3 regions of the Pseudoalteromonas sp. NEC-BIFX-2020_015 genome follow, and region 3 is predicted to be linked to each of the others. Evidence: predicted binding sites of a transcription regulator. Region 3 holds the regulator's gene; each other region holds the start of a gene.
What was found. Region 3 encodes sigma-54, which starts transcription at its own class of promoters, with help from an activator protein. Its sites were predicted from a motif close to GTTGGCACGNNNNTNGNNT; they were not measured.
Positions count from the first base shown of each region.

Region 1 (4,174 bases), on a different contig from region 3:
CCTACCATACCTATTAAACCTGAAACATCACCACAGGCAACTTCATCTTTTTTAATTCTAGGCTTACCCGGTTTTAATTCGGTTTGAGCCATTGTACCTAGTACATTTAACAGAGACGTTAAAAAAGGATTGATGAACTCTACATTCATTGTTACTTATCCCTTGAGTTGGCAGTTTATACTGCTGTTATAAATTAAAGTGTAGCGGCTAATTTGAGCTCTGCACTTAATTATTCCTTACATGAACCACAAATACCATGGGCTTCTATTGTTTGCCCTGATACAGTAAATTCGCTTTCGGCGGCAAGACTGTTAAGTTCGTGTGAAATCACAGTTGAGTGTAACTCTTTGACAAAACCGCACTTATCACATATTAAAAGTTGTACAGGATGAATGTGGTCAAAATGATGACACAGCATAAATGCGTTAGTACTTTCAATTTTGTGGATAAAGCCTAGTTCTGCTAAAAAGTCTAATGCACGATATATCGTCGCAGGTTTAGCCCCTGACTCAGTGATTTTAAGTTGTTCTAATAAATCATAAGCCCCAACGCCGCCTTGGGCGCTAGCCAGTAGGCGAAATACTTTTTCACGGATCGGTGTAAATCGGGCGCCACGATTGTCGCATACTTGTTTTGCTTTACTAACGAGTGACTCTATATTCATCATTCTCTTATCCTTACGCTACCGTGATATACTAACATACTGTGTTGTACTTGCAGCGTTTTTATTAGACAGTTTTATTCTAGGAAGTCTAGCAATGAATGAATTATTAGCGATATTTATCTTCTTTTTTGCGGTTATCGATCCAATTGGCACTGTTCCTGTTTTTATTGCTACTACGCGTGGCGACTGTGAGCAGTTTAAGCGTAAAGTAGCTTACAAGGCTGTTGCGGTTTCTGCAGTAGTGTTGTTGTTTTTTGTTCTGGCGGGAGAGCTGCTTTTAAATGCAATCAAAATTCCACTGTCTGCTTTTCAGATTGCAGGTGGTATTGTCCTACTTTTGTTTGCACTATCTATGATTTTTGGTGAAAGTAAGCCTGAAACCGAAATCAAAAGTGTGAGAGATAGTACGGCAACGGCTATATTTCCTTTGGCAATTCCGTCAATTGCTAGCCCTGGGGCAATGCTCGGGGCTGTGCTTATGACACGTAATAATGAGTATACATGGGTCGAACAATCAATTACTTCAGCTGTCATGCTTGCAGTACTTGCGGTGGTGTTAGTTTTATTATTGCTAGCGACTCATGTTCATAAGTTAATAGGTGATAGCGGCGCGAGCATTATTAGTCGGATCATGGGATTGATTCTTACATCAGTTGCCGTTACGAATATATTAGATGGCATTGCTCATTACTTCGGGTTGCAGGTGTTTTCATAAGTTTGTGATCGATGTTTTTTGATTTGAATGCTTAAGATTGATGGAAGCTCTGCATTTATGTAAAATGTGGGGCTTTTATTTAGCTCTAACTGTTATTAATTACCTGAGGATTTTACTTTGAATAGACGCTTTTCTGTGGCCCCGATGCTTGATTGGACTGATCGTCATTGCCGTACTTTTCATCGTAAAATGACAAAGCACACAGTGTTGTATACTGAAATGATAACTACTGGTGCTATTTTATTTGGCCGTGGTGATTATCTGCATTTCAATGAGCATGAAGGACCGGTTGCTTTACAGTTGGGCGGGTCAGATCCTAAAGCACTTGCTCAGTGTGCAAAATTAGCCGCAGAGCGTGGCTATGACGAGATTAATCTTAATGTGGGTTGTCCGTCAGATCGTGTTCAAAATGGTCGTTTTGGTGCATGTTTAATGGGTGAACCGCAACTTGTTGCTGATTGCGTAGCTGCAATGAAAGAGCAGGCTAATATCCCTGTTACAGTTAAAACCCGTATAGGTATTGATGAGCAAGATTCGTATGAATTCTTATGTGCTTTAATTGAGGCCAGTCATAATGTTGGTTGTGATGATTTTATTATTCACGCACGAAAAGCGTGGTTAAAAGGCTTAAGCCCTAAAGAAAACCGTGAAGTACCGCCACTTGATTACCCACGTGTTTATCAGCTAAAAAAAGACTACCCGCAATTACATTTAAGTTTAAATGGTGGTGTTAAAACGATTGCTGACAGTCAAGCACACCTTGCTCATGTTGATGGTATTATGATTGGCAGAGAAGCATATAGTAACCCATTTATACTCAGCGAAGTTGATGAAAAGATTTACGGTGACGGTAATTTCACTCAATCACGCCATGATGTAGTGCGTTCAATGTATGATTATATTGAATCTGAGATGCAGCAAGGGGCCAACTTTTGGCATATTGCGCGCCATATGCTGGGTATTTTTCAGGGCCAGCCTGGTGCCCGTGGCTTTCGACGTCATTTATCGGAAAATGGCCACGGAAAACAAGCTGATTTATCAGTGATGGATAAGGCGTTAAGTTTTGTGCCGCAGTAAATCACTAATTTAATACCGTAATTAGTAGATTATAAAAGCCACTTTTTAGTGGCTTTTTTTGATCCTAAATTATGGTTAAAAAGCAACTATTTTAGTTTTTTTAACCATTTTACATTCAGCTTAAAGTCATTTTAAATTGTTCTTTTTTGATTTAAGCTTTTGATATTATTTGGTTTTTATTTTATTTAAATAACATGGCACAAGTCTTGGAATCATTAAGTGGTAATCACCCATAATCAACAGGAGAAAGTCATGGGCTTAGTTAATCGTGTAAGTGATCTGATTCAATCAAATATAGTAGCTGCGCTAGATAAAGCAGAAGATCCGCAAAAGCTCTTAAACTTGCTTATTCAAGAAATGCAGCAAGCGCTTGGTGAGTGCCGAGCAACTGCTGCGGCAATTTTGTGTGAAGAAAAAGTATTGAGACGTCAGCAGACAGAAAAACAAAACAGTATTACACAATGGCAGGAAAAAGCGGAAATCGCGGTAAGTAAAGGCCGTGATGATTTGGCGGCTGCGGCTCTCAAAGAAAAGCAGCGAGTAGCGTCTGATTTAGCGGCAATTGAGCCTGAGTTAGTTAAACTGACCGACTCGCTAGAAAAATTGCAAGATGACGCTCAGCGTTTGCAAGAAAAGCTTGGCGCGGCTAAAGCAAAGCAAAGAAGCTTGCTGCAAGTACATAACGTGGTGAATGCCAGAGTGCGTGTAAATCATCAATTAAACAGTGAAAAAGTAGCGCATGCACTTTCACGCTTTGATGTTATTGAGCGTCGTGTTGATGCGATTGAAGCGCAGGTTGAGGCTTATGAAATCACTGATTCGGCTAATCAAAATACAACAGCCGATCAAATTGATGCTTTAGTTAAAAATGATGCACTAGAGCAAGAGCTTGCAGCGTTAAAAATTAAAGTTAAAAAGTCAGCTTAGGAGTGTTGTTATGAATACTTATAATAGTCAAAAACGTTGGTATAAAGACCCATTAAATAAAAAAATATCAGGAGTATGTAGTGGGTTAGCACAACGATTAGATCTACCTGTGTGGGTTACTCGATTGGTTACTATCTTAATGCTTATTCAGTTTCCATTAGTCATAGGTGCAGGTTATTTAATTGCCCATTGTTGCTTAGAAAGTAAAGTATATTAGGAGAGTGCCATGAAGATTGTTGCAGTTTGTCTATTAATTTTGTTACTTATGACATCAAGTCCATTTGAGATTATGCAGTTTGATTCATGGCAATTACCGCTATGGTTCACCGATCTCAGCTGGATAGGTATTGAGCTCGTAGGCGCACTTTTAGCCGTGCTAGCAGTTATTGTATGTATCGCATTGGTTGGTGTGGGGCTGTTAGGTGCTGGTATTGCAGTCTCTTTAGGATTGCTCATTGCGTTATTATTTGGTTCATTAATGATTGCTTGGCCGTTACTACTCATTGCATTTTTATGTTGGCTTGTTTCTGATAATAAAAAGGTGGCCTAACAACCATCTAAATACTAATTTTACTGACTATTTTTTCACAATTATGCTAAATTTAGTCAATAAAATGATTATCGTAACAAGGATTGAAATGACTCTTAAGCCATTACTTACAGCACTCTCTAGTGCTCTTTTAGGGATTAGCCTATACACCTCACCTGTTATTGCACATGCAGAACACCATCACGATACTGACAGTCATATTGTTGTAAATAACGCACAAGTAAGGGTTTTTCTACCTGCG
Region 1 covers NZ_JABCJL010000014.1:19,854-24,027, forward strand. Annotated here, with positions in the region: gene HH219_RS11875 (chemotaxis protein CheX) at 1-149, opposite strand, end outside; gene HH219_RS11880 (transcriptional repressor) at 230-664, opposite strand; gene HH219_RS11885 (MarC family protein) at 759-1,379, shown strand; gene dusA (tRNA dihydrouridine(20/20a) synthase DusA) at 1,497-2,456, shown strand; gene HH219_RS11895 (PspA/IM30 family protein) at 2,709-3,383, shown strand; gene HH219_RS11900 (PspC domain-containing protein) at 3,394-3,600, shown strand; gene HH219_RS11905 (hypothetical protein) at 3,610-3,933, shown strand; gene HH219_RS11910 (copper chaperone PCu(A)C) at 4,022-4,174, shown strand, end outside.
Region 1: HH219_RS11895 (PspA/IM30 family protein) is a predicted target of sigma-54. The motif match lies at 2,650-2,668, and genes of this name have one in related genera.

Region 2 (4,174 bases), on a different contig from region 3:
CAGGTCACAGTTCAAGTTAAATGTGATGATACGAATAGCTGGAGCCAATATGTTCACGTACGTGTCGTTGAGCTTTCTGCAGTAGTGGTAGCCAGTGAAAACCTCGCCAGGGGCGAAGTTATTCAAGATCATCATTTAAGTTTAATTATGAAGCCTAAACATTTTGTTAGAGTTCAGCATCTCCAAGACACACAGTTACTGATTGGCAGTCGTAGTAAACGAAATATACGCAGTGGTTTTCCTATTTCTATGAACCAAATATGTATGGTTTGCAAAGGCGACAACGTCACTATTTTTGCTGTGATCCGAGGGTTAAAAATTAAAGCTTCAGGTTTAGCCCTTGAAGATGGTACTTTAGGAGAGCAGATAAAGGTTAAGAATAAAAAATCAGGGAAAATTTTAAATGCCCGTGTTGACGGTGTAGAGTCTGTGCAGGTAAATATTTAAATTTCCATATTTATGCTAAAGTAACTAACATATATGCCGATAACTAGGCATCAGTTGGGTAATGTATAGGTTAAAATCATGGTAAGCCAAGTAAATAAAGGTCAACAACAGGCTAATGTGTTGGCCAATGCTAAACAGCAAAAAGTTGATTTACAAAATAATAGTTCACAAACAGCAGTGCAAACGGCGGCTCCTAAAGCTGCAACTGACTCTGTTAGCTTAACACCTCAAGCTCAGCAGCTTAAATCACTGCAAGAAAAAACACAGCAGTCATCTGGCTTTGATAGTAAAAAAGTTGAAGAGCTGAAAAAAGCAATCAGCGAAGGTAAATATCAAGTTGATACTGAAAAGTTAGCAAAAAGCATAGCTTCATTTGAGTTTGATGTGTATGGCTGATCATAATTCTTTAATATGCTCTAAGCTCACAATGCAGTTAAATTGCTTAACCTCATTGGCCAGTATTTTAGATGATGAATTAACAGCCATTGCATCTCGCCGTGGTGAAGGATTAAAAGATCTTGCCCAACAGAAGCTTAGTTTTTTAAGTAAAATTCAAACGCTCGATAAAGAACTAAAAACCTTAATGACGACTAATGATGAGCAATCAGCTGAACTCCCTGAACTTATTCATAATGTCCGAAAGCAACTAGAGTTTTGTAAGAAAAAAAACGACGTTAATGCTCATGCTGCTCATCAAGCAAATTTAACAGTTAGACAATTGAAAGATATATTAATTGGCGCGCCAACATCTATGACTTATGACCAAGGCGGCAGTGCTGTTCATGGTAATAATGAATTAGTTAGAAATCTAAAAGCATAAGCTTCTTCGTAACCAACACTTAAGATTATATTAAGCATTCCCTACTGCATCCAAATTTTAATGAAAGCGGCCCGTCATTTCTTTTAAAAAAGTCATACTTAGCACATATCAATAAAAATATAGCGCCTCGGGCATTGCATAACAAACTCTTAGTAATACGTTACTTTTTTAACTTCTCTTGGCTTAATTTCACCAATATATAAATCATGTACCCGCTTCATATCAAGATGCAACTCTGTAGCGTAGGTGTCGCCAACAGCATATGTTTTAACGACCTGCGCGCCTTTAATCACCCCTTGAACTTGACTTTGTAGCCGATCATTTTGCGCAATACTGCCTTGCACTGTTGTACCAGCGGTAATTTTTTGCCCATACACTTGCTCAGCAAGCTCACGGTAAGCTTCAAGCTTAGATGCTTTAATTGCCATGAGTGAACGTTGTGACTGGTTTTCCCCCTGTTGAGCGCTTATGGGGGCATACCCTATTGCTTTTAATATTGGGTAGTTATCTGGCTCTACATACTTATATTCCACATGTTTATCAAAAATACTACTACAGCCAGCTAAGCTCAGGCTTGCTAAAGTACAAAACAATATTACAGTACGCATGGCATCTCTCACATCATTAAAGAGTCATAATGGTGAGTTTAATGCACGATCAATGCCAAATTAGTAAATTAGTAAATTAGTAGGGTTTAAAAACTTATAATTTAACAAATGGTACAGTCCTTGCTCTGTTATTCATAATAGCAAATTTTGGTATGGGGTTAGGGAAATGAAACGCGTGTTATCAATTATAGTGATCATCACTAGCTGGCTAAGCATTAGCTTTTTCTCTGTAAATGCATTTGCACAATGGTACGAATCAACCGGCCACGCCAGTATTAAAAATAACGATATTAGCGGCGCTAAGTCAGCGGCTATAAAAGATGCGATCACGCAGGCATTAGTGTTCTCTGGTGCACGCGTTACGTCAATGCAAACCTTAGTTGACGGCGTGCTAATGCAAGATCAGTTAAAAATAAAAAGCCACGGTGAAATTCAAAAAATAGAGATGATCAGCGAAGACCGAAGATCTGACCAGCTCGCGATTACGTTGCGTTTAGATATCTTTCCGAAGCAAGATCACTGCCCGGCAAGCCAATTTAATAAATTTGTTGCGATCACTCAAACCCAATTAGTCAATCGTGAACAAGCAATGATGGGTCAAATTTTTGACATTGACAAAGCCACCAGCGAATCTCTCTATAAGACTTTAAATAAGTCGGCCATGAACGCTAAGCCCACCGCCTATTTTAATTTTCCTATTCGCGTTGGTGAGTTTTTTAATCAGCAATACGATTACAGTAACGCCCTACTAGAAGAAATTGCCACGCGCAGCAATTCGCAGTACGTGTTATTAAGCCAAATGGTCGATATTTCAAATAGCGACAAACTTAATAGCGACTATGCCTTTTGGCAAGATGAAACATACCAACGTTCATATAAGGTCGACTTTGCATTATTTGATGGCACCACCTATGAGCGATTATGGCAAAAAAGCTATCGTAGCCAAGCGATTTGGCCTTTTGAAAAAACCGAGATTATTGATGTATTTAGCGAAAAATTTTGGGGCTCTGATTATGGTAAAAGCATAGTAGAAATAAACCAAACAGCGAGTTATGACATACAAGCAGTAATGGCGTGCCTTGAAACACAAGGTAAGATTTTACATATTGAAAACGATAAATTAGTTATTAATTTAGGCAAAGCGCACGGCTTAGAAAAAGGCCAATTATTGAGTATTGCCCACCATAACTATTTAACAGATGCTGCGGGTAATAAAATGCCGCACCTGATCACGACATTAAACACAGTACAAGTAAATCAGGTATACCAGCAAAGCGCTGTTGCGGTCAGTGTGAATCAGCAACCTTTACCCAACATTCAAATCAATGATGTAGTACAGTTAATTAACGTAGAGCCTTAACCAATTGTCGGCCAAGGCTTGGGTGTTCACTGAGCCACTGAGCTAATTTATCTACCCCTGCCAAATGGGGGTAATGTTTACGACTCGCAAGCACAATGCTACGTTGTTGAGGCGGAAATATCGGTAAATAACTAATGCCAGCGCGTTCAACGCATGCCAGCTTTGGCACAAACGTTACACCATCATCCATAGCTACTAGCGCAAGTAATGTCTCAAGGCTGTTCCCTAAATATTCATTTGAGACATCGACCCCTGCGGCAAAACAAAACTGCTGCGCTTGATCTTTAAAGCAATGCCCATCGCTAAGCATTAATAAGCTACATGAGCGTAGTTCGTCTAAGGCAATTTTATCGCGCTGTGCTAATGTATTTTGCTCAGACATTGCCACTAAAAAATCTTCTTTGTATAAATTAACCGTATGATAAAGTTTAAGTTCAGGCACATCTGCTAGTATAGCGATGTCGAGTTCGCCGTTATCAAGCGCATTTAATAATGTGGCGGTTTGCATTTCAACAAAGGCAAATTGACTCTGCGCAAACGCTTCTTTCATCGATGTGAGTAAAGTAGGTAATAAATACGGTGCAATTGTTGGAATAATGCCTATTCTTACTTTACCTTGTAGTGGCGCCGATGAGGTGGCCGCTAGCTCTTTTAATATTTGGGTTTGCTCTAAGATCACTTTGATCTGCGTTAACAAGCGTTCACCCTGCGTGGTTAAAGTAACGTGCTTGGTAGAGCGGTCAAATAGTGTGACTCCTAGCTCGTGTTCTAATTTTTTTATTTGACCACTCAGGGTGGGTTGACTGACATAACAGGCATCGGCTGCTTTACGAAAATGCTTAAAGTGCGCAACAGCTTTTACATATTCTAAGTCTTTTAAATTCATTGCAAACTCACTACTAATCGGTATTACCTATCACTATAATACAAACAAACGAT
Region 2 covers NZ_JABCJL010000008.1:15,955-20,128, reverse strand. Annotated here, with positions in the region: gene flgA (flagellar basal body P-ring formation chaperone FlgA) at 1-447, shown strand, start outside; gene flgM (flagellar biosynthesis anti-sigma factor FlgM) at 526-843, shown strand; gene flgN (flagellar export chaperone FlgN) at 836-1,267, shown strand; gene HH219_RS07675 (LPP20 family lipoprotein) at 1,417-1,875, opposite strand; gene HH219_RS07670 (flagellar assembly protein FlgT) at 2,042-3,235, shown strand; gene HH219_RS07665 (LysR substrate-binding domain-containing protein) at 3,219-4,121, opposite strand.
Region 2: HH219_RS07675 (LPP20 family lipoprotein) is a predicted target of sigma-54. The motif match lies at 1,917-1,935, and genes of this name have one in related genera.

Region 3 (4,174 bases):
CATTGGTTTCTCTTCGTTTATTCTTGTTCGCGATGGCGAATCTTCACATTACTATGGCTCATTGCAAAGCTTTCGCCAATGGTTTGTGCTAAATACACTGAACGATGTTGTCCACCGGTACAGCCGATTGCAATTGTTAAGTAGCTACGATTATTGCGTTCAAGGTGTGGTAACCATGTTTGCATAAAAGTTTGAATTTGCCATGTGAATTTTTGCACTATGCTGTGACTCGCTAAATAATCTTTTACCGGTTGATCAAGCCCTGTTAGTGGCTTTAATTCAGGTTCCCAGTGTGGGTTTGGTAAAAAGCGCGCATCAAATACATAATCAGCTCCCTTAGGAATGCCATGCTTAAAACCAAATGACTCAAATGTAATGATCAGTTTTTTATCTTTTTTGCCTAAGATTTTTTCGCGAATTGATTCAGCCAGCTGGTGGACACTTAAATCGGTTGTATCAAGAATAAAGTCGGCGCGGGTAATGAGTACATCTAATAGCACTTTTTCTTGTTTAATGGCTAAATCAAGTGGCAGTGAATCTAAAGAAAGTGGGTGTAAACGGCGTGTTTCAGAAAAGCGCTTAATGAGCGTTTGGTCGTCACTGTCTAGATAAAATAGAGTTGGGTTTGCAAACCCCGGAAGATACTCAAGAATATCATTAAACTCTTGCTGTTCTTTGGGTAAGTTACGCACATCAATACTGACGGCAATCTTATCGTAGTTATCAGATACACTGCGTACTAACGACGGTAATAAGTTTACAGGGATATTATCAACACAATAATAGCCAAGGTCTTCTAATACACGCAAAGCGACAGATTTACCTGACCCTGAGCGCCCACTGATGATAATTAATTCCATGTAAACTCTCCTTCTTTTAACTACGACTGTTCAACAATGACTTGATATAGATCTTGGTCTGTTTTTGCGCTACGTATTTGTTTACAAAACTCTTTGTCGTTGAGTTTATCAGCAATTGTAGCTAACGTCTTTAAATGAAGTTCACTGTCACCATCAGGTACGATGAGTGCAACAAAAATATCGACGGGGCGATTATCAATGGCATCAAAATTGATTGGTTGTTCGCTTACTAAAATTAAAGCGAGTGGTTCTTGTGCGCCACTCATGCGACCATGCGGGATCGCGATACCACGGCCAATACCTGTACTACCTAATTTTTCTCTATTTAATAGAGCACTCAATATGTCTTGTTGTGATAAGTGAGGAAGCCGTTCATGAGCCAATTGGCTGATAAATTCGAGGATACGTTTTTTGCTATTAAAAAGGACCGCAGCTTTACTGCAGTCCTGACAAGTAAGTGAACTTAGTTTCATAGTGTTAGTGTCGAGCGTGCTTCTCTTTGTGTTTGATAACTTGACGGTCGAGTTTATCGATGAGCCCGTCAATCGCGGCATACATGTCCTGGTGCTGCGTTGAGGCAAATAGCTCTGCGCCACTGACATGTAATGTTGCTTCTGCTTTTTGGTTGAGCTTTTCTACGTCAAGAATAACATGGACATTGTTGATGTGATCAAAATGCCTCTCAAGCTTCGCAAACTTATTGTTTACATAGTCTCTTAATGAATCAGTAATTTCTACGTGACGACCAGTTAAATTTAGTTGCATAAGCATTTTCCTTCTTGTGGTTTTACGCCTTAAATCAAGCTTTTACGTTGATTTGACGGTGGAATAGCTAGCGATTCACGGTACTTTGCTATTGTTCGTCTAGCTACTTTGATACCTTGCTCTGCCAATATATCTGCAATTTTACTATCACTCAATGGTTTAGCTGAGTTTTCTGCTGCAATCAATTTTTTTATGAGTGCACGAATTGCTGTCGATGAGCATTCTCCGCCATTTTCGGTACTGACATGGCTTGAGAAAAAATACTTTAACTCAAAAATACCACGTGGTGTATGCATGTACTTCTGGGTTGTTACCCGGGAGATTGTTGATTCATGCATTTCAACCATTTCAGCAACATCGTTTAATACCATAGGTCGCATAGCCTCGGGGCCATGCTCAAAAAAACCTTGCTGCTGTTTAACAATGCAGTTCGTTACTTTGAGTAATGTGTCATTACGACTTTCTAGGCTTTTTATAAACCATTTAGCTTCTTGTAAATGAGAGCGAATAAATTGGCTGTCAGTGCTCGATTTTACAGAGCGCGACATCGCCGCATATTGGCTGTTAACTCTAATTTTTGGCATGCTATCAGGGTTGAGCTCTACCACCCAGCGGCCTTTAATTTTTTTCACTGACACGTCGGGAATAACGTACTCTGACTCTTCTCGAACTATGGTATCCGCAGGCTTTGGATTAAGGCTGTGGATGAGTGTCATTACTTCTTTTAGTTCATCTTCCTTTAGCTTAGTCTTTTTCATCAAAGTACGATAGTCGCGACTAGCTAATAAATCGATATGATCAGTTAAAATCATTTTTGTTTCGCTAATCCAAGGCGTTGCAGGATCAAATTGATTTAGCTGAATACATAAACATTCAGGTAGGCTGCGTGCAGCAATACCGACCGGATCAAATAACTGAATACGCTTTAATACCGCTTGAACTTCATCAAGTTCAATTTCTTCTTCGTTATTACCTTTGTTTAGGCTTTCAGCAATGTCTTCACAGCTTAATGTAAGAATACCTGAGTCATCAACCGCTTCGACAATGGCTATCGCGATAGCTTCGTCAGTCGGACTAAAATGTGTCAGCTGTAGTTGCCACATAAGGTGATCGTGGAGGGTTTCAGATGAAGCGCCTTGATAAATAGATTCATCTTCAGGCATTGGCCCTGATGAAGAGCTTGGTGCGGCGCTCATGTATTCATCCCATGTAACATCCATCGCCATTTCGTCGCTTACGGTATCTTTTGCTAGCGCTTCACTGCTTTCTTGTTCGTATTCACTTGGCGTGTCATCAGCAGAGGCACTGACAGTTTGATCATCAGTATCTTGTTTTTGTTCGTTCTTACCACCTGATTCATCACCAAAGTCATTTTCATCGACCTCAAGTAATGGATTGCTATCTAGTGCTTCTTGGATCTCTTGTTGAAGATCTAATGTGCTCAACTGCAACAAACGAATAGCTTGTTGTAGTTGTGGTGTCATTGTAAGTTGCTGGCCCATGCGCAGCTGGAGTGATTGCCTCATGTATCTCTAACAATCCTTTTATTGTTGTCATAATTAAGTCTAGCAGAACCTTAGCCGGGCGTGGCTTTATAGCCTAAATTGCTCACCCAAATAAACGTCGCGGACTGTTTGGTCGGCAAGTACATGCTCAGGAGTGCCTGATGCAATTAACTCCCCATGAGAAACTATGTAGGCTTTTTCACAAACATCAAGGGTTTCTCGTACATTGTGGTCGGTAATAAGTACGCCTATCCCACGGTTTTTAAGATGTTCAATAATCTTCTTTATATCTAACACCGAAATAGGATCAACGCCAGCAAAAGGCTCATCTAACAGGATAAATTTAGGGTTTGCGGCTAAAGCGCGAGCAATTTCAACGCGACGGCGTTCACCACCAGATAATGCCATACCTTGACTATCACGGATGTGCTGAATGCTAAATTCATCAAGTAAGCCATCAAGCGCTTCTTCACGAGCTTGTTTATTTAGCTCTTTACGGGTTTCGAGTATCGCCATCAGGTTTTGGTAAACGGTCAGTTTGCGAAATATCGAAGATTCTTGCGGTAAATAGCCAATCCCTAAACGTGCACGGCTGTGCATTGGCAATAAGGTGATGTCGTTATCATCTATGCTTATTTGACCTTTGTCGCTTGGCACTAATCCTACAATCATGTAAAAAGTGGTGGTTTTGCCTGCGCCATTAGGGCCAAGTAAGCCAACAATGCTGCCAGCGCTGACTTCTAAGCCTACATTTTTTACTACTTGGCGGCCTTTATAACTTTTTGCTAAAAACTCAGCTTTTAATGTGCTCATGGCTGACCTTTTTCGTTATCTTTTTTAGTGTTTACTGGGACTAATATTGTATGCACTCGTTCGTCTGAATTTTCATCTTTTTCAGCGCTAATTAATTGTTGGTCCATGTCGTATGTAATACTTTTGGCATTAATCTTTTGACCTGCTTGAGTGACTTGGGCGTTACCGATTAAAGTTAAATAGCGTTTATCAACATCGTAACGAACCTCATTGGCGCTGGCGCTCATAATT
Region 3 covers NZ_JABCJL010000024.1:26,262-30,435, forward strand. Annotated here, with positions in the region: gene HH219_RS16205 (HPr family phosphocarrier protein) at 1-3, opposite strand, end outside; gene rapZ (RNase adapter RapZ) at 18-860, opposite strand; gene HH219_RS16215 (PTS sugar transporter subunit IIA) at 881-1,333, opposite strand; gene hpf (ribosome hibernation promoting factor) at 1,338-1,625, opposite strand; gene HH219_RS16225 (RNA polymerase factor sigma-54) at 1,655-3,151, opposite strand; gene lptB (LPS export ABC transporter ATP-binding protein) at 3,218-3,943, opposite strand; gene lptA (lipopolysaccharide transport periplasmic protein LptA) at 3,940-4,174, opposite strand, start outside.